DNA from 2 places in the Cupriavidus sp. FW216-B1 genome. Region 2 is predicted to be linked to the other one. Evidence: predicted binding sites of a transcription regulator. Region 2 holds the regulator's gene; the other holds the start of a gene.

Region 1 (9,634 bases), on a different contig from region 2:
TAGGGGAACATCATGGGTTTCGGTCAAGGGGTAAGCGGCATCAACGCCGCCGCATCCAACCTGGACGTCATCGGCAACAACATCGCCAACGCCAACACGGTCGGCTACAAGCAGTCGACCGCGCAGTTCGCCGACGTGTACGCCGGCACCAAGATCGGCCTGGGCGTGACGGTGAATTCGGTGGTGCAGTCGTTCAACCAGGGCAATATCGAATCTAGCGGCAGCGCGCTCGACGTGGCCATCACCAACGGCAACGGCTTCTTTCGCATGACCGACTCCACGGGGTCGGTGTTCTACTCGCGCAACGGCCAGTTCCAGCGCCAGCCGGACGGCAGCATCACCAACGCGCAAGGCCTGGCGCTGACCGGCTACCCGGCCGGCACGACCGGCGGCGGCGCCGTGCAGCCGCAGCCGCTGGTGATCCCGAACACCACGATGGCCGCGCGCGCGACCACGTCGCTGGCCATGTCGTTCAACCTCGACTCCGGCAGCAAGGTTCCCGTCACGCCGTTCGCCAGCACCGGCCCGCTGCCGGGACCGCCCCCGGTGCCGGCGGCGCTGCCGACCAGCGACATGTTCAACTACAGCACCGGCGTGACGGTCTATGACTCGCTGGGCAACGCCCGCCAGCTGACCGCCTACTTCTCGACCGGCACCCCGGGCGCCGGCGCGCTGCCCGCGCCGAATGCCGGCGGCACCGACTGGACCATGAACCTGACCGACGCGGCGGGCAACATCGTCAGCACGAGCACGCTGCAGTTCGGCCCGAACGGCAACCTGGTGGTGCCGGCGGCCGGCGCCACCACCAATATCGCGCTGCCCGCCTCCAACGGCGCCGCCGCGATGACGGTGGCGATGAACCTGACCGGCACCACGCAGTTCGCCGGCGACAACGACACCAAGCCGCCGGTGCAGGACGGCTACGCCGCGGGCAGCCTGCTGGGCTTCGCCGTGCAGCCGGACGGCACCATCCTCGGCAGCTACTCGAACCAGAAGACCCAGGCCCTGGGCCAGGTCGTGCTGGCCAACTTCGCCAACACGCAGGGCCTCAAGCCGGAAGGCAACAACGTGTGGTCGGAAACCGGCTCGTCGGGCCCGGCCGTGGTCGCCGCCGCCGGCGGCGCCTCGGGCACGCTCAAGTCCAACGCGGTGGAAGACTCCAACGTGGACCTGTCGGGCCAGCTCGTGAACCTGATCGTGGCGCAGCGCAACTACCAGGCCAACGCGCAGACCATCAAGGCGCAGGACACGGTCATGCAGACCCTGGTGAACCTGTAACCGAGCAGCAGAGCATGTCGCCGGCCGCGCAGGCCGGCGCTGAGGAAACGCCATGGACCGCATGATCTACACCGCCCTGTCGGGGGCCAAGCAGACGCTCGACCAGCAGGCCGCGGTGTCCAACAACCTGGCCAACGCCTCGACGCCGGGCTTCCGCGCGCAGGTCAACATGTTCCGCGCGGTGCCGGTGGTGAGCAACGCCTCGCCGACCCGCGCGTTCACGCTGGCCTCGACGCCGGGCGCCGACATGAAGGCCGGCCCGCTGACCTACACCGAGCGTCCGCTGGACGTGGCGCTGCAGGGCAACGGCTGGCTGACCGTGCAGGCGCCGGACGGCAGCGAGGCCTACACCCGCGCGGGCTCGCTGCAGGTGTCGCCCGACGGCCAGTTGCAGACCAGCACCGGCCTGCCGGTGATGGGCGACGGCGGCCCGATCGCGGTGCCGCCCTCGGCCGAGGTCACGATCGGCAGCGACGGCACCATCACCGTGCGCGGCCCCGGCGACACCGCCCAGGGCCTGGCGCAGATCGGCCGGCTGCGGCTGGTCAACCCGCCGCCGGACTCGATCGCGCGCGGCGACGACGGCCTGTTCCGCCTGCGCCCCGGCGCGCAGCCGCTGCAGCAGGACGGCAACGTGCGCGTGCTGACCGGCGCGCTGGAAGGCAGCAACGTCAACCCGGTGGAAGCGATGGTCGACATGATCGCCAACGCGCGCCGCTTCGAGATGCAGATGAAGATGATCCAGGGCGCGGACACCAACGACCAGCGCGCCAACCAGCTGCTCTCGACCAACTGATTTCACGATCTGACGCGCCGCCGCGCCCAGCGGCGGCCATGCAAGGACAAACATGATCCGCTCACTCTGGATTGCCAAGACCGGCCTCGATGCGCAGCAGACGCAGATGGACGTGATCTCGAACAACCTGGCCAACGTGTCGACCAACGGCTTCAAGCGCAGCCGCGCGGTGTTCGAGGAACTGATGTACCAGACCGTGCGCCAGCCGGGCGCGCTGTCGTCGGACCAGACCAACCTGCCCTCGGGCCTGCAGTTGGGCACCGGCGTGCGCCCCGTGGCCACCGAGCGCATCCACACCCAGGGCAATCCGCAGCAGACCGGCAACAGCAAGGACGTGGCCATCATCGGCCAGGGCTTCTTCCAGGTCACGATGCCCGACGGCACCACCGCCTACACGCGCGACGGCTCGTTCCAGACCGACCAGAACGGCCAGCTCGTGACCTCCAGCGGCTTCGTCATCCAGCCCGCCATCACGCTGCCGCCCAACTACACCTCGCTGACCGTGGGGCGCGACGGCACCGTCTCGGTCACGCAGCCGGGCTCGAGCGCCAACGTGCAGGTCGGCCAGATCCAGCTCGCGACCTTCCCCAACCCGGCCGGCCTCGAAAGCCTGGGCGAGAACCTGTACGTGCAGACCGACGCCTCGGGCGCGCCCAACGCCACCGTGCCCGGCCTGAACGGCGCCGGCACGCTGCAGCAGAACTACGTGGAAGCGTCCAACGTGAACGTGGTCGAGGAACTGGTCAGCATGATCCAGACCCAGCGCGCCTACGAGATCAACAGCAAGGCGGTGCAGACCTCCGACCAGATGCTGCAGCGCCTTACCCAGCTCGGATGAACATGATGGCCTCGCTGATCCGCCTGGGCGCGCTCGCCCTGTGCTGCCTCGCGACCGGCTGCGCGATGATGCCGCGCGAGCCGCTGGTCCAGCTTCCCACCACCGCGCGCGCCGAACCGCGCTCGGTGGGGCCGTCGAGCGGATCGATCTTCCAGGGCTCGTATGCGGGCAATCCGTTGTTCGAGGATCGCCGGCCGCGCAACGTGGGCGACATCCTCACCATCGTGATCAGCGAGAACGTCAACGCCAGCAAGAACTCGGGCACCAACGCCACGCGCACCTCCAACAGCGCGCTGACGTTCGACGCCGTGCCCAAGGCGCTCGGCGGCCTGTTCAGCAGCAGCCAGAACGCCAGCATGAGCGGCGCCAACGGCCTGAAGGCCAGCGGCGGCGCCACCGCCGCCAACACCTTCAACGGCACCATCACCGTGACCGTGCTGGAAGTGCTGCCCAACGGCAACCTGGTGGTGTCCGGCGAGAAGCAGATGGCCATCAACCAGGGCGCGGAGTTCATCCGCTTCTCCGGCGTGGTCAATCCGCGCACGATCACCGGCGACAACGCGGTGCCGTCCACCCAGGTGGCGGACGCGCGCATCGAGTACACCGCCAAGGGCTACATCGACGAAACGCAGAACATGGGCTGGCTGCAGCGTTTCTTCCTCAACGTCTCACCGTACTGATGGCTGACCGCATCATGTTCCCGTCTTCGTTCCCCGTCTTGCGCCGCCGCTTCGTCCGCGCTCTTTTCCTCGCGCTGACGCTGGGCCTGCTGGCAGGCGCGGCGCAGGCGGAGCGGCTCAAGAACCTCGCCACCTTTCAGGGCGTGCGGGACAACCCGCTGGTGGGCTACGGCCTGGTGGTCGGCCTGGACAACACCGGCGACCAGACCACGCAGACGCCGTTCACCACGCAGAGCCTGACCAACATGCTCTCGCAGCTCGGCATCACGCTGCCGGCCGGCAAGAACATGCAGCTCAAGAACGTGGCCGCGGTGATGGTGACCGCCACGCTGCCGCCGTTCGCGCAGCCCGGCACCCAGCTCGACGTGGTGGTGTCGTCGATGGGCAATGCCAAGAGCCTGCGCGGCGGCACGCTGCTGATGACGCCCCTCAAGGGCGCCGACGGCCAGGTCTACGCCATCGCCCAGGGCAACATGCTGGTGGGCGGCGCGGGCGCGTCGGCCAACGGCAGCCGGGTGCAGGTCAACCAGCTCGCGGTGGGCCGCATCGCCAACGGCGGCATCGTCGAGCGCGCCGTGCCGGCCTTCCAGCCCGAAGGCGGCCTGCTCAACCTGGAGCTGCGCGAGACCGACTACGGCACCGCCGAGCGCGTGGTCGACGCCATCAACCGCAACATGGGCGGCGGCGTGGCCAGCGCGCTGGACGGGCGCGTGGTGCAGGTGCGCACGCCGCAGGCGCCGTCGGCGCGGGTGGGCTTCATGGCTCGCATCGAGAACATCGAGGTCACGCGCGCCAAGGCCGCGGCCAAGGTCATCCTCAACGCCCGCACCGGCTCGATCGTGATGAACCAGGCCGTCACCGTGGACGACTGCGCCGTCGCGCACGGCAATCTCTCGGTGGTGATCAACACCCAGCCGGTGATCAGCCAGCCGGCGCCGTTCAGCGGCGGCCAGACCGTGGTCGCGCCGGTCTCGCAGATCGACATGAAGCAGCAGGGCGGCTCGCTGCAGATGGTGCGGGCCGGCGCCTCGCTGTCCGCGGTGGTCAAGGGCCTCAACGCGCTGGGCGCCACGCCGGCCGACCTGCAGACCATCCTGGAAGCCATGCGCGCCGCCGGCGCGCTGCGCGCCGACCTCGAGATCATCTGACATGTCCGCCAGCCGCATGGCCGCGCAGGCCGAACTCTCGCAGCGCTTCGCCCTGGACACCCAGGGCTTCGAAGGCCTCAAGCAAAGCGCCCGCACCGGCGCCACCCCCGAGACGCTGCGCACCGCGGCGCGCCAGTTCGAGGCGGTGTTTACGCAGATGGTGCTCAAGAGCATGCGCGACGCCACGCCGCAGGATGGCCTGTTCGACAACGAGCAGACCAAGCTCTACATGTCGATGATGGACCAGCAGCTCTCGCAGCAGATGTCCACGCGCGGCATCGGCCTGGCCGACGTCATGGTGCGCCAGCTCGCGCGCGCCAGCGGCGCCGCGGTGCCGCCGGAACTGGCCGGCACCGCCGGCGCCTCGGCCGCGAAGCAGGCCCTGATGCAGTCCGGCATGGACGACGCCGCGCCCGGCCTGGCCGGCGCGCTCGACATGCGTAACGGCGACGGCGGCGGCGACGGAAATACGCCGCGCCTGGGCAGCGTGGTGCCCGGCGCGAACTGGAACCCCACCGCCGGCCTGCGCCAGTACCAGGGCCAGGCCCAGGACGCCGGCGCCTGGCAGGGCAACGGCGCGGCGCTGCCGGAAGACACGCCGGCCCACATCAGCGCCTTCGTCTCGCGCATGGCGGGGCCGGCGATGTCGGCCGCGCGCGCCACCGGCGTGCCCGCCAAGCTGATCCTCGGCCAGGCCGCGCTCGAATCCGGCTGGGGCCGGCGCGAGATCGCCCACCCGGACGGCAGCACCACCTTCAACGTGTTCGGCGTCAAGGCCGGCGCCGGCTGGAAGGGGCCGGTCGCGGAGATCACCACCACCGAATACGTCGACGGCCAGCCGCAGAAGGTGCGCGCGCGCTTCCGCGCCTACGGCTCCTACGACGAAGCGTTCGCCGACTACGGCCGCCTGCTGAGCAACAACCCGCGCTATGCCGAGGTGCTGGCCGCGGGCAGCGCCGACGAGGCCGCGCGCGGCCTGCAGCGGGCCGGCTACGCCACCGATCCCGCCTACGGGGAGAAACTCGTGCGGATCATGCGCAAGGTGCCGGTCTGAGGCGGCCTGCCGGTCTGCCGGCAGGAAAATCCGCCGCCGCCCCTAAAGTCTTTTCGTACTTCTGCCGTTACCTACACCATTCACCGCCGTGGATCCAGGCAGCGGCGAACCGGCACCGAAGCGCCCTGGCGGCCACGGTGCGCGGATCGTCCCGTCAGGCGCGCGGCAGCCACCAGACGCGGAGCTAGAGCATGTCTCTCTTCAACATCGGACTTTCGGGCCTGAACACGGCGCAGAACGCGCTGACCACGGTTGGCCACAACCTCAGCAACGCCGCCACGCCCGGCTACACGCGCCAGAACACCATCATCGCCTCGGCCGGCGGCCAGTACACCAGCGCCGGCTTCTTCGGCCAGGGCTCCAACACCACCTCGGTGGTGCGCGTCTATGACGAGTTCCTGACCAACCAGCTGCGCGGCGCCCTGAGCTCGAGCGCCCAGCTCTCGACCTACTCCGACCAGATCAGCCAGATCGACAACCTGCTGGCCGACCAGAAGGGCGGCCTGGCGCCGCTGATGCAGAACTTCTTCGCCGCCGTGCAGGGCGTGTCCGACACGCCGGCCGACCCCGCCGCGCGCCAGAACATGCTCAACGCCGGGCAGTCGCTGGTGGGCCAGATGCGCGCCTCCAACGCCTACTTCCAGCAGCTGCGCGACGGCGTCAACACCCAGATCCAGAGCCAGGTGACGCAGGTCAACGCCTACTCGCAGCAGATCGCCAAGCTCAACACCCAGATCACGCAGGCCACCGCCGCCGGCGCCGGCCAGCCGCCCAACGACCTGCTCGACCAGCGCGACCAGCTGGTCCAGCAACTGACCCAGATCGTCGGCGTCAAGGTGGTGCCGCAGGACGGCGTGTTCAACGTCTACGTCGGCAACGGCCAGCCGCTGGTGATGGGCTCCACCTCGTACGACCTCAAGGCCGTGCAGTCGTCGGACGACCCCTCGCGCACCACCGTCGCGTTCACCCAGTCCAACGGCAACGTGTACCAGATGGACGAAAGCGCGCTCAAGGGCGGCTCGCTCGGCGGCCTGCTGCAATTCCGCAGCGAGACCCTGGACCCGGCGCAGAACGCCATCGGCCGCCTGTCGGTCACGCTGGCGCAGACCTTCAACGACCAGCACAAGCTGGGCGTGGACCTGACCGGCCAGATCGGCGGCGACCTGTTCAAGCTGGGCACGCCCGGGGTCATCGCCAAGAGCACCAACACCGGCACCTCGGGCATCACGGCGGCGATCAGCGATACGTCCCAGCTCACCACCAGCGACTACACGCTGCGCTTCGACGGCACCAACTACAACCTGGTGCGCGCCTCCGACAGCAAGGTCGTGGCCACCCAGGCCGGCGCTACCGCCACCTATCCGCTGACGCTGTCGGCCGACGGCGTGGACGTGACCATCCCGGCCGCCACCTCGATGGGCACCAACGACTCGTTCCAGATCCAGCCGACCCGCAACGCCGCCGCGGCCATGGACATGGCCATCACCGACCCGGCCAAGATCGCCGCCGGGGGCCCGCTGCGCACCAGCAACGGCACCACCAACACCGGCACCGGCACCGTCAAGGTCGGCAGCGTCGCCCAGGGCTTCGCCCTGCCGGCCAGCACCATCACGGCCACCTACAACGGCACCGGCTACGTCTTCACCGACGCCGCCGGCAACCCGGTCACGCCGACCACCGGCCCGACGACCAACGGCACCGCCACCGAGTTCTCGTTCAACGGCATCACCGTCAGCTTCGACGGCGCGCCCAAGGCCGGCGACACCTTCACGCTGGCGCCCAACCTCAGCGGCGTGTCCGACAACGGCAACGCGCTGGCGCTGGCCAAGCTGCAGAGCACCAAGACCATCGGCGGCGTGTCCAGCTACAACGACGCCTTCGCCCAGCTCGTCAACGACGTCGGCAGCCGCGCCAAGTCGGTGCAGATCGCCTCGACCTCGCAGGACAGCGTGACCACCCAGGTCAACAACGCGCAGCAGAGCGTGTCCGGCGTGAACATGGATGAGGAAACGGTCTCGATGCTGCGCTTCCAGCAGCTCTATCAGGCCAACGCCAAGGTCATCCAGACCGCCACCAACCTGTTCGATACCATCATCGGTATCGGCCGCTGATCGCCCGCCCGATCGAGATCGCCCGCCAATCGCACCGACGACCCGGACACAGAAAGGAACAGACATGCGCATCGCAAGCTCCACGCTCTATCAGCTCGGCCTGGCCTCGATGAACAGCCAGCAGAGCGCCCTGATGCATGTGCAGCAGCAGCTCGGCACCGGCAGCCGCATCCTCACGCCGTCGGACGATCCGGTCGGCGCCACGCGCGCGCTGATCGTCTCGCAGTCCAGCGCCATCAACAACCAGTACGCCACCTCGCGCAAGCAGGCCAACACCAACCTGTCGATGGAGCTGAACTCCCTCAACAGCGTGACCACGGTCATCCAGAACATCCAGACCCTGGTGGTGCAGGCCGGCAACGGCACCATGAGCGACGCCGACCGCGCCTCGATGGCATCGTCGCTGCAGGATGCGTACAACCAGCTGGTGGGCCTGGCCAACGCCGACGACGGCAACGGCCAGTTCCTGTTCGCCGGCTACCAGTCCGCCACGCCGCCGTTTTCCAAGAAGGCCAGCGGCGCCGTGCAGTACGGCGGCGACACCGGCCAGCAACTGCTGCAGGTCGACGTGGCGCGCCAGATGCCGACCAACGACAACGGCTACTCCATCTTCATGAGCGTGCAGAACACCGCGACCTACGTGGCCTCCGCACCCGCCGGCAACACCGGCACGGCCACGTTCAGCGCGGTCTCCGTCACCGACCCGACCAACGCCGACTACGGCAAGAAGCTGTCGATCAACTTCGCCACCGACCCCGTCAGCGGCAAGATGCAGTACCAGTTGATGGACAACAGCGGCGCGGCGCCCGTGGCCATCGGCACCCCGGTCGACTACACCGACGGCGCCGGCATCCAGGTCGGCGGCCTGTCCCTGTCGGTCACGGGCGCGCCCAAGGACGGCGACGTGGTCAACCTGCAGCCCGCGCAGCAGGCCGGCACCGACATCTTCGCCAACCTGCAGGACGTCATCACCGCGCTCAACAAGCCCATCGTCACCGACGCCGACCGCGCCGCGCTGAGCAACGTGCTGGCCACCACCAACCGCAAGATGGCCAACTCGCTCGACAACGTCAGCACGGTGCAGTCCTCGGTCGGCTCGCGCATGCAGGAACTCGACTCGCTCGACACCATCGGCTCCAACCGCTCGCTGAACTACAAGCAGACGCTGTCTGGCCTGCAGGACCTGGATTACTACTCGGCGATCACCGAGTATTACCAGCGCCAGACGGCGCTGCAGGCGGCGCAGCAGTCGTTCATGCAGATTCAGGGGATGAATCTGTTCAAGTATATGTAAGGGATGGGTGCGTGTTGCGCGAGTGAATCGGAACTTGCGCGGCTCGCACATTGAAGCTCGAGAAGCCCGCATGGGAAGCCGCCAGGAAACTGGCTTCCCATGCGGGCTTCTCGACTTTCCAGCTCGCCGCCGAACCGGGCGAACCGGCACAGGCGCAGTCGCCGAAATGAGCGCCGTCTGTCACGCGGATGAGGACAGCGTCTTGTCCGTACTCTCCCGCGCAATCGTCTCGAACCCCACATCCACCGCCAGCGACGCTTCCTCCCCCCGCATCCGCGCCAGCAGCGCGCGCGCGGCGCGGTTGCCGATGCGCGTGCCGTCGACCCACAGCGTCGACAGCGCTGGGACGGCGTCGATCGCCAGGGCCTGGTTGCCGAAGCCCATCACGCCCAGCTGATCCGGGACCCGGATGCCGACGGCATGCGCGTGCGCGAG
Region 2 (9,634 bases):
GAAGTGGTGGTGGAAGTGGAAGGCGTCGGCCGCCTGGCCAACCGAATCGTCAGCGAGGCCGAGTTCTTCGCGAACCGCGCCCGCCCGTAACAAGCGGAGGCAGAACCATGATCAGGCACTGGATCAACGGCCGCGAGGTCGAAAGCAGGACCGTCTTCGAAACCGTCAACCCGGCCACCACCGAAGTCATCGCCGAGGTCGCCAGCGGCGGCGCCGAGGAAATCGCCCTGGCCGTCGCCGCGGCCAGGGCAGCCTTCCCGAAATGGGCCGGCACCCCGGCGCGCGAACGCGCGAAGCTGATGCGCAAGCTGGGCGAGCTGATCGACCGCAACGTGCCCAGGCTGGCCGAGCTGGAAACCCTCGACACCGGCCTGCCAATCCACCAGACCAGGAACGTGCTGATCCCCCGCGCCTCGCACAACTTCGAGTTCTTCGCCGAGGTCTGCACGCGCATGGACGGCCACAGCTACCCGGTGGACGACCAGATGCTCAACTACACCCTGTACCAGCCGGTGGGCGTGTGCGGGCTGGTATCGCCGTGGAACGTGCCGTTCATGACCGCCACCTGGAAGACCGCGCCGTGCCTCGCGCTGGGCAACACCGCGGTGCTGAAGATGAGCGAACTCTCGCCCTTGACCGCCAACGAGCTGGGCCGCCTGGCCCTCGAAGCCGGCATTCCGCCAGGCGTGCTCAACGTGGTGCAGGGCTATGGCGCCACCGCCGGCGAGGCCCTGGTCCGCCACCCGGACGTGCGCGCCATCTCCTTCACCGGCGGCACCGCCACCGGACGCAAGATCATGCAGGCGGCCGGGCTGAAGAAGTATTCGATGGAGCTGGGCGGCAAGTCGCCGGTGCTGGTCTTCGACGACGCCGACCTCGACCGCGCGCTCGACGCCGCGCTGTTCACCATCTTCTCGCTGAACGGCGAGCGCTGCACCGCCGGCAGCCGCATATTCATCCAGGAGACGGTCTATGAACGCTTCGTCGAGGCGTTCGCCGCCCGCGCCCGGCGCCTGATCGTCGGCGACCCGCAGGACCCGAAGACCCAGGTCGGCTCGATGATCACCCAGGCCCACCACGACAAGGTCACCGGCTACATCCGCATCGGCATCGAGGAAGGCGCGCGCCTGCTCGCCGGCGGCCTGGAGCGCCCGGCCAACCTGCCGGCGCACTTGTCTCGCGGGCAGTTCATCCAACCGACGGTATTCGCCGATGTGGACAACCGCATGCGCATCGCCCGCGAAGAGATCTTCGGCCCGGTGGTCTGCCTGATGAAGTTCAAGGACGAGGCCGAGGCGCTGCGCCTGGCCAACGACACCGAGTACGGCCTGGCCTCCTACATCTGGACCCAGGACATCGGCAAAGCCCATCGCCTGGCGCGCGGCATCGAGGCCGGCATGGTCTTCATCAACAGCCAGAACGTGCGCGACCTGCGCCAGCCGTTCGGCGGCGTGAAGGGCTCGGGCACCGGGCGCGAGGGCGGCCAGTACAGCTTCGAGGTCTTCGCCGAGGTCAAGAACGTGTGCATTTCCATGGGCAGCCATCACATTCCCCGCTGGGGCGTGTGAGGCGTGGCCAGACGACAGAGCGGCCGTCCGAGGCCGCCGCAACCGCCGGCGTGACATCGACAAGGACAAGAAACGGGCACGGCGCCCCTCACCAGGAGACTCGACATGGGCAAACTCGCTCTAGCTGCCAAGACCACTCACGTTCCTTCGCTGTACCTCTCGGAACTCCCTGGCCCTCGCCACGGCAGCCGCCAGGCCGCCATCGACGGCCACAAGGAGATCGGCCGCCGCTGCCGCGAGCTGGGGGTGGACACCATCGTGGTGTTCGACACCCACTGGCTCGTCAATGCCGGCTACCACGTCAATTGCGCGCCGCGCTTCGAAGGGCTGTACACCAGCAACGAACTGCCGCACTTCATCGCCAACATGGAGTACGGCTTCCCGGGCAACCCCGAACTCGGGCGCATCCTCGCCGATGGTTGCAGGGCCATGGACGTGGACGTGCTGGCCCACGACGCCACCACGCTCGCGCCCGAGTACGGCACGCTCGTGCCGATGCGCTACATGAACCAGGACCAGCACTTCAAGGTGATCTCGGTCTCGGCGATGTGCACGGTGCACTATCTCAACGACAGCGCGCGCCTGGGCTGGGCCATGCGCAAGGCGGTCGAGGAACACTACGACGGCACCGTGGCCTTCCTGGCCAGCGGCTCGCTGTCCCACCGTTTCGCCCAGAACGGCCAGGCGCCGTCGTTCGCCGACCGCATCTGGACCCCGTTCCTCGAGACCCTCGACCATCAGGTGCTGGCGATGTGGCAGCGAGGCGAGTGGCGGGCCTTCTGCGACATGCTGCCCGAGTACGCCGCCAAGGGCCACGGCGAAGGCTTCATGCACGACACCGCCATGCTGCTGGGCGCGCTCGGCTGGTCCGCCTATGACGGCAAGGCGGAGGTGGTGACGCCCTACTTCGGTTCCTCCGGCACCGGGCAGACCAACGCCGTGCTCCCGGTCACCCCGCAGGACGGCGCGGCGATACCCGCCGCGCAGGCCTGGGCCGGCGCCGGCAACCCTTGCGCCAGCCGCCTCTGAGGAAGCCGCCATGCCGCACTTCATCGCCGAGTACACCCACAACATCGAAGCCGAGGCCGACCTGCCCGGCCTGTTCGAGCAGGTCCATGCCTGTCTCGGCGCGAGCGGAATCTTCCCGCTCGGCGGCATCCGCAGCCGCGCCGTGCGCATCGACACCTGGCGCATGGCCGACGGCCGGCACGACTACGCCTTCGTCCACATGAGCCTGAAGGTGGGCGCCGGGCGCGACCTGGCAACCCGCCGGCAGGTCGCCGACGCACTGTTCGCGGTAATCAAGGCGCACTTCGCCGAACTGCAGGCGCGGCGCCCGCTGGCGTTGTCTTTCGAGATGAGCGAGCTGGATGCGGAGCTCAACTTCAAGCAGAACAACGTCCACGCCTTCCTCAAGGGCCAGGCGGGCTGACGCCAGCCGCCGCGGTCAACCCCCGCCGAGAGATATCCCCATGCTCGACTCCACCCTAATCCAGGAAGCCGCCACCCGCCTCGACGCCGCCGAGCGCTCGCGCCGGCAGGTGCGGCAGTTTTCCCTCGACTACCCGGCCCTGGCCATCGAGGACGCCTACGCCATCCAGCGCGCCTGGGTGGCGCAGAAGATCGCCGGCGGCCGCATGCTCAAGGGCCACAAGATCGGCCTGACCTCGCGCGCCATGCAGGTCTCGTCGAACATCGCGGAGCCGGACTACGGCGCGCTGCTCGACGACATGTTCTTCGACGAAGGCGGCGACATTCCGTGCGCGCGCTTCATCGTGCCGCGCGTCGAAGTGGAGCTGGCGTTCATCCTCGGCAAGCCGCTGCGCGGGCCCGGCGTCAGCCTGTTCGACGTGCTCGACGCCACCGAATGGGTGATCCCGGCGCTGGAGATCATCGACGCGCGCATCGAGCAGGTGGACCCGGAGACCAAAGCCACGCGCAAGGTCGTCGACACCATCTCCGACAACGCCGCCAACGCCGGGGTGGTCATGGGCGGGCGCGCCGTGCGGCCGGACGAGATCGACCTGCGCCGCGTGCCGGCGATCCTCTACCGCAACGGCGTGATCGAGGAATCCGGGGTTTCCGCGGCGGTGCTCAACCACCCGGCCAGGGGCGTGGCCTGGCTGGCCAACAAGCTGGCACCCTACGACGTCACGCTGGAGGCCGGCCAGGTGATCCTGGGCGGCTCCTTCACCCGCCCGGTGGCGGCGGCGCCCGGCGACACCTTCCATGCCGACTACGACCGGCTCGGCAGCATTTCCTGCCGCTTCGCCTGAACCCCGGAGATCTATGAACGTCCCGCCGAACCCGTTCAGGCAATGCCTGCAGATCGGCCATGCACAGACCAGCCCGTGCTGCGCGGCACCGGCGGCCAGCGCGCCGTGAAGAGAAGGAACCGCCGGAGAAGGGACCGCCGACGCCTACCGGTATCCCACCACCACCTGCCCCGACTGCCCTTGCAGGACCGGCGTCAGCGCGCCCCTGCCCGGCACCTGGAACGCAAAGACGAAACCGTTGGCGGCATCGTCGCCGCCGAACGCATCGGTCAGCCCTTCGGCGCCGGACAGCAGCACGCAGCGCTGCGCGTTGCACAGGTAGGCCTGCAGGTCGTGCGGCGGCGTGCGGTTGAAGGCGTAGCGCCAGCGCACCGTGGTGATCGCGCCTTCGGCCTGCGGCAGGTAGCCGGTGGGCGTGATGGGCGCGGAGACGGTGCGCAGGCCCTTGCCGTACAGCGCGGGGCCGCTCACGGAAGCGGACCACGAGTGCAGCGTCTGCCCGGCTGGGCCGGCCCAGCCGTGGCCGCCGCAGGCGGCCAGCGCCGCCACGGCGAGACAGCGGGACCAGCGCAGCGGCAGGGTCATAGCAGGCCGCGCAGTTGGGAGCGCAGGCGCGTGATGGCTTGGCTGCGGATCTGGCACACGCGCGATTCGGTGACGTCGAGCACGGCGCCGATCTCGCGCAGGTTGAGCTCCTGGTCGTAGCACAGCGACAGCACCAGCTTCTCGCGCTCGGGCAGGCGCTCGATGGCGCGGATCAGCGCTTCGCGCATGCCGCTTTCCATCAGCACGGTGAGCGGGTTGCCGTCGTCGCTGACGCTCAGGTGGCGGTCCAGGAAATCTTCCTCGCCGGAGCGCTCGAAGTCTTCATAGTGCAGCAACTGGCAGCCGTAGACCTCGTTGAGCAGGGTCTGGTATTCCTCCAGCGGCAGCTCCAGCTCCTGCGCCACCTCGGAGTCCAGCGGCGTGCGGCCGAGCGTCTGCTCGAGGCCGCGCACGGTACGCTCGATGCGCCGCGTGAACTGGCGCAGGCTGCGCGACTGCCAGTCGTTGGCGCGCACCTCGTCGAGCATGGCGCCGCGGATGCGCTGGCTGGCGTAGGTCTCGAAGCGCGCGCCGTGGGTATCTTCGTAGCGCTTGGCGGCATCGAGCAGGCCGATCATGCCGGCCTGGATCAGGTCGTCGAGCTGGACGCTGGCGGGCAGCTTGGCGGCGAGTTGCAAGGCGATGCGACGCACCAGCGACGCATGCGCGGTCACCGTATCCGTCTGTTCGAGCTTTCCCTGAATCGTGTACATGGTGGAATTCTCGTGAGTCCTAGCTTGCTTGCAGGCCCGGCGTTCAGGCCAGGGCCGTGGCCGGCGGCGCCAGGGGCGTGGCCGGAGGGGTTGAACGGTTTTCCGCCGCCGCGGGCGACGGCCAGGCGGCGACGCCGGTGGCCAGGCGGCGCAGGGCGGCCGTGGCCGGCGCGGCCGCGAAGGCTTCGACCACGCAGCGGCCCAGCGCCGCGCTGCGCGCGACCAGCGGGTCGAGCGGCAGGCTGCCCGCCGCGCGCGCGTCCACGCCGAGGTACTGGCTGGCGGTGCGCGCCAGGTTGCCGAGCACCGCGGTGGCGGCCGCGTCGCTGGGCGCGGCGTTGACCACCAGGTGGAAGCGGCGGCAGGCGTAGAGATGGTTGAGCTGCTTGATGCAGGCGTAGGCGGCCTTGATCGAGGCCGGCTCCGCGCGCAGCACCACGATCAGGTTGTGGGCCGCGGCGGCCATCGGCGACAGCGCGCCATCGGCGTCGCCGCGCGCATCGCTGAGCACGGTGCGGTAGCCGTTGAGCAGTTGCAGGTCGCCGCCGGCCTGGGCGCTGGCGGGCAGCACGCCGATGGCGCCGGCGGGACGCTGGCCGAGCGCGGCCTCGAGCGTGGCGGCGCCGCCCAGCACCGCGTCCAGCGTGTCGGCGGGCGCCGCCCCGGACAGCCGCGTGGCGCGCGCGCCGGTGCGGTCTTCGTCGATCAGCAGCACGCGCTCGCCCTGCATGGCGAGCGCGTTGGCCAGGCCGAGCGCGACCGTGGTGGCGCCGGCGCCGGCGTCGCTCGCCACCACCGCGATGCGGCGCGTGACGCGCGGCGCCAGCATGCGCCGCAGGCTTTCGGCCTGGTCGAGGGCGAGAGAATTCACGTCTTACTCTCCCTGCACCTGCGCCAGTGCCTTGAACATGCGGCTGCTGTCGGTAAAGGCGTCCGCCTCCGTGGCGGAAGCGACGGTGGAAATGGCGGTGGAAGCGGCGGTGGAGACAGTGGCAGAAACAGCGGCTGAAACAGCGGGCGCCGCATCGCGGACGGCGGCGCGGCCGTTGCGCGCGGGGTAGTTCTCCAGCACGTCCAGCAGCGCCAGCAGGCGGCCCATGCCTTCGACCAGCACCGCGGCGTTCGGGGTCTGGCGCGCCGGCGCGCGCGCCGACAGGCGCGCGAGGAAGGCGGCGGCCTCGGTGTCGCCGGCCTGCTCCAGGCGCAGCGAGGCGATGGCCATCTGCAGGGCCAGCAGGCGCGCGCAGGCCTGGCCCTCGGCCTGGGCGGCATCGCCGGCGCCGTCCTGGCGCTCGCCCTGGCTCAGGTGGTCGAGCGCATGGCCGAGCGTGCGCAGCTGTGCCTCGCCGTCTTCGGCCCAGCGCGCCCAGCGCGCCAGCTGCGCGCCCTCGCCGAGCAGCGCGGGATCGCACAGCAGGTACTGCACGGCCAGGGTCTGGCCGTTGTCGAGATCGACCACGCGCGAGACCAGCAGGCCGGCTTCGATGCCGCCCTCGGCGCCGCGCGCGCCGCGCACCTGGCTTTCCAGCACGCGCACCGGCGCCTGCGCGACCCACTGCGCGGCGGCGCGGCCGCGGTATTCCATTTCCTCGACGGCGTGGAAGGTCAGCGTGTCGGCCAGCGCGTCGACCTTCAGCGCGGCGCCGCCGCTGACCACGCGCGTGGTCCTGCGGGTGGCGGTGAGCCAGCGCTCGCCCGCGGTCTGCCAGCGCGCCAGCATGGCCGGCGCCGGCATAGCGTCGAGCACGTTGACGACGGTGCGCGTGGCGGCGATGGTGGCGGCCAGGTTGACCGCGTCGGTCTCCCAGCCGCCTTGCGTGGCCTGCAGCACCGGCGCGGTGCGCCCGCCGGGCGCCACGGCGGCGGCCAGCGGCAGGCCGTCGCGGTCGGCCAGCCACAGCGTGTGCAGCCACGGGCGCGCGGCGCGGCGGCCGGCCGCGGGCGCGGCCACCACGGCGCTCAGCGCGAGCACGAAGCGGTCGCACTGGCGCACCAGATCGCGGCAGACGGACTCGCGCACGTGCTGCGCCATCAGCCGCGCCGAGGGCGCGCTGTCCGCGCGCTGCTGCCAGAGCGTGCGCACCAGGTCGAAACCGTAGTTGCCGCCGTCGAGCTGGTCGACGCAGTCGCTCACGGCGTTGGCGCTGTCGGTCAGCGAGCGCAGCATGCCGTCGGCGCCGGTGGCGGCGGCGCCTTCGCCGCGCGCGGGCAAGGCGCGGCGCGCGGCTTCGGCCTCGGCGAACACGGAGCCGCGGCGCGGGGTCTGGAAGGCGCGCTCGACCAGGGCGGTGCCGCTGGCCAGCTCCAGGTGCTCGGGCACGCGCTGGCCGGTGGAGGCGTAGTAGACCGGCAGGCGGTGGCGGATCACCACGTCGAGCACCGAGCCCAGGTGCGTGGCTTCGTCGAGCTTGCTGACGATGCAGCCGTCGATGCCGCCGTCGGGCGAGGTGTCGTGGCGGTAGGCGTGCACCACTTCGTTGAGCGTGTCGCCGTGGCTGGCGCCGTTGAGCAGCAGGATGCGCTGCACCGGGGCCTGCACGCCGCCCAGCATGGCGATCTGCTCGGACAGGCTGCGGTCGCGCTGGCTCATGCCGACGGTGTCGATGATGACCAGGTGCTTCTCGCTGAGCGCGGCCAGCGCGAAGCGCAGGTCGGAGGCGTCCTTGACCGCGTGCACCGGCACGCCGAGGATGTCGCCGTAGATGCGCAGCTGCTCGTGCGCGCCGATGCGGAAGGTGTCGGTGGTCAGCAGCGCGAGCCGTTCCGGGCCGTGCTTGAGCACGAAGCGCGCGGCCAGCTTGGCGGTGGTGGTGGTCTTGCCCACGCCGGTGGGGCCGACCAGCGCCAGCACGCCGCCCTGCGCGAACAGCGCGTCCTCGTCGCCGAGCACCGGCACCTTGCGCGCCAGCTCCTGGCGGATCCAGGTCATGGCGGCGGGCCGGTCGTGGCCGAGCGGCAGGTGGCCCAGCAGCGTGCGCGCGAGCTGGCCGGAGAAACCGGCCGTGACCAGCCAGTTGAACAGCGAGTCGCGCAGCGGGTCGCCGCCGGTGGCGGGCAGGCTGTGCGTGCCGACGGCCGCGGCCTGGCCGGCGAACTGGCGCTCCATCATGGCGCGCATGTTCTGCAGTTCGCCGCGCAGGTCGCCCAGCGCGCCGTCGACCGCCACGGTGGCCGGCGGCGGCGTGAAGACCGGGGCGTTGCTGGAAATCGCGCCGAGATCGGTGTCGCGCATGGCGACGATCTCCACGCCGCCCTCGACGGTGCGGTTGGACAGCACCACGGCGTCCGGGCCCATCGCCTCGCGCACCTGGCGCAGGGCCTCGCGGCCGTTGGCCGCAACGAATTTAGCTACGCTCATCTTGCGTCATCCCTCACGCTGCGCCGCCGATCATGGCGGTGATCCTGATGTTTCGGTTGTCCGGCACCTCGGCATGCGAGAGCACCTTGAGCTGCGGCATGGTGCGGCGCAGGAAGCGTGCCAGCAGCGGGCGCAGCGGATGCGGCACCAGCAGCACGGGGTCCAGCCCCAGGTGTTCCTGGCGCGATACCGCGGCCTGGGTCTGCTGCAGCAGCGCGTCGGCCAGGCCCGGCTCGATGCCGCCGCCGTTGGTCAGCGCCTGCGACAGCACGCGCTCCAGCCCCGCGTCGAGGCCGATCACCTGCAGGTCCGCGCCGTTGGGGAACCACTGCTGGGTGATGGCGCGGCCCAGCGCCACGCGCACCAGCGCGGTGAGCTCGTTCGGGTCGCTGATCTTGGGCGCGTGCTCGGCCACCACGTCCAGCACGGTGCGCATGTCGCGGATCGGCACGCTTTCGTCGAGCAGGTTCTGCAGGATCTTCTGCAGCGCCGTGAGCGTGATGACCTTGGGCACCAGGTCCTCGGTGAGCTTGGGCGACTCCTTGGCGATGCGGTCCAGCAGCGCCTGCACTTCCTGGCGGCCGAGCAGCTCGGCCGCGTGCAGGTGGATCAGGTGGTTGAGGTGGGTCGCCACCACCGTGCTGGCGTCCACCACGGTGTAGCCGTAGGTCTGCGCCTGCTCCTTGAGCGCGGCGTCGATCCACACCGCCGGCAGGCCGAAGGCCGGGTCCTGCGTGGGCGCGCCGGGCAGCGCGCCGGACACCTGGCCGGGGTTGATGGCCATCCACTGCCCCGGCGAGGCCTCGCCGCGGCCGATCTCCACGCCCTTGAGCGAGATGCGGTAGGCGTTGGGCTTGAGCTCGAGGTTGTCGCGGATGTGCACCACCGGCACCAGGAAGCCGATCTCCTGCGCCACCTTCTTGCGGATGCTCTTGATGCGGCCCAGCAGCTCGCCGTTCTGCGCGCGGTCCACCAGCGGGATCAGGCGGTAGCCCACTTCCATGCCGAGCGGGTCGACCAGCGAGACGTCGTCCCAGCTCGCCTCGGTCGATTCCGGCGCGGTGGCGGGCACGCGCTCCTCGCGCTTCTTGTCCTGCGCCGCCGCCACGTCGCGGCGCGACACGTAGCGGCCGA

Evidence for each region. Region 2 encodes FliA, which starts transcription of late flagellar genes. Its sites were predicted from a motif close to CTAAAGTTTNNNNNNNNNNNGCCGNTA; they were not measured.
Region 1: flgK (flagellar hook-associated protein FlgK) is a predicted target of FliA. The motif match lies at 5,838-5,864, and genes of this name have one in related genera.

Annotation. Positions count from the first base shown of each region.
Region 1 covers NZ_JBYTEL010000007.1:9,029-18,662, forward strand. Annotated here, with positions in the region: gene flgE (flagellar hook protein FlgE) at 13-1,278, shown strand; gene flgF (flagellar basal-body rod protein FlgF) at 1,331-2,074, shown strand; gene flgG (flagellar basal-body rod protein FlgG) at 2,127-2,912, shown strand; gene flgH (flagellar basal body L-ring protein FlgH) at 2,909-3,592, shown strand; gene AC3WXD_RS16620 (flagellar basal body P-ring protein FlgI) at 3,592-4,740, shown strand; gene flgJ (flagellar assembly peptidoglycan hydrolase FlgJ) at 4,742-5,794, shown strand; gene flgK (flagellar hook-associated protein FlgK) at 5,986-7,905, shown strand; gene flgL (flagellar hook-associated protein FlgL) at 7,970-9,199, shown strand; gene AC3WXD_RS16640 (LacI family DNA-binding transcriptional regulator) at 9,380-9,634, opposite strand, start outside.
Region 2 covers NZ_JBYTEL010000035.1:21,712-31,345, forward strand. Annotated here, with positions in the region: gene AC3WXD_RS33770 (fumarylacetoacetate hydrolase family protein) at 1-90, shown strand, start outside; gene hpaE (5-carboxymethyl-2-hydroxymuconate semialdehyde dehydrogenase) at 108-1,568, shown strand; gene hpaD (3,4-dihydroxyphenylacetate 2,3-dioxygenase) at 1,674-2,597, shown strand; gene AC3WXD_RS33785 (5-carboxymethyl-2-hydroxymuconate Delta-isomerase) at 2,608-3,000, shown strand; gene hpaH (2-oxo-hept-4-ene-1,7-dioate hydratase) at 3,041-3,844, shown strand; gene AC3WXD_RS33795 (flagellar protein FlhE) at 3,989-4,429, opposite strand; gene AC3WXD_RS33800 (RNA polymerase sigma factor FliA) at 4,426-5,142, opposite strand; gene AC3WXD_RS33805 (MinD/ParA family ATP-binding protein) at 5,186-6,013, opposite strand; gene flhF (flagellar biosynthesis GTPase FlhF) at 6,017-8,500, opposite strand; gene flhA (flagellar biosynthesis protein FlhA) at 8,514-9,634, opposite strand, start outside.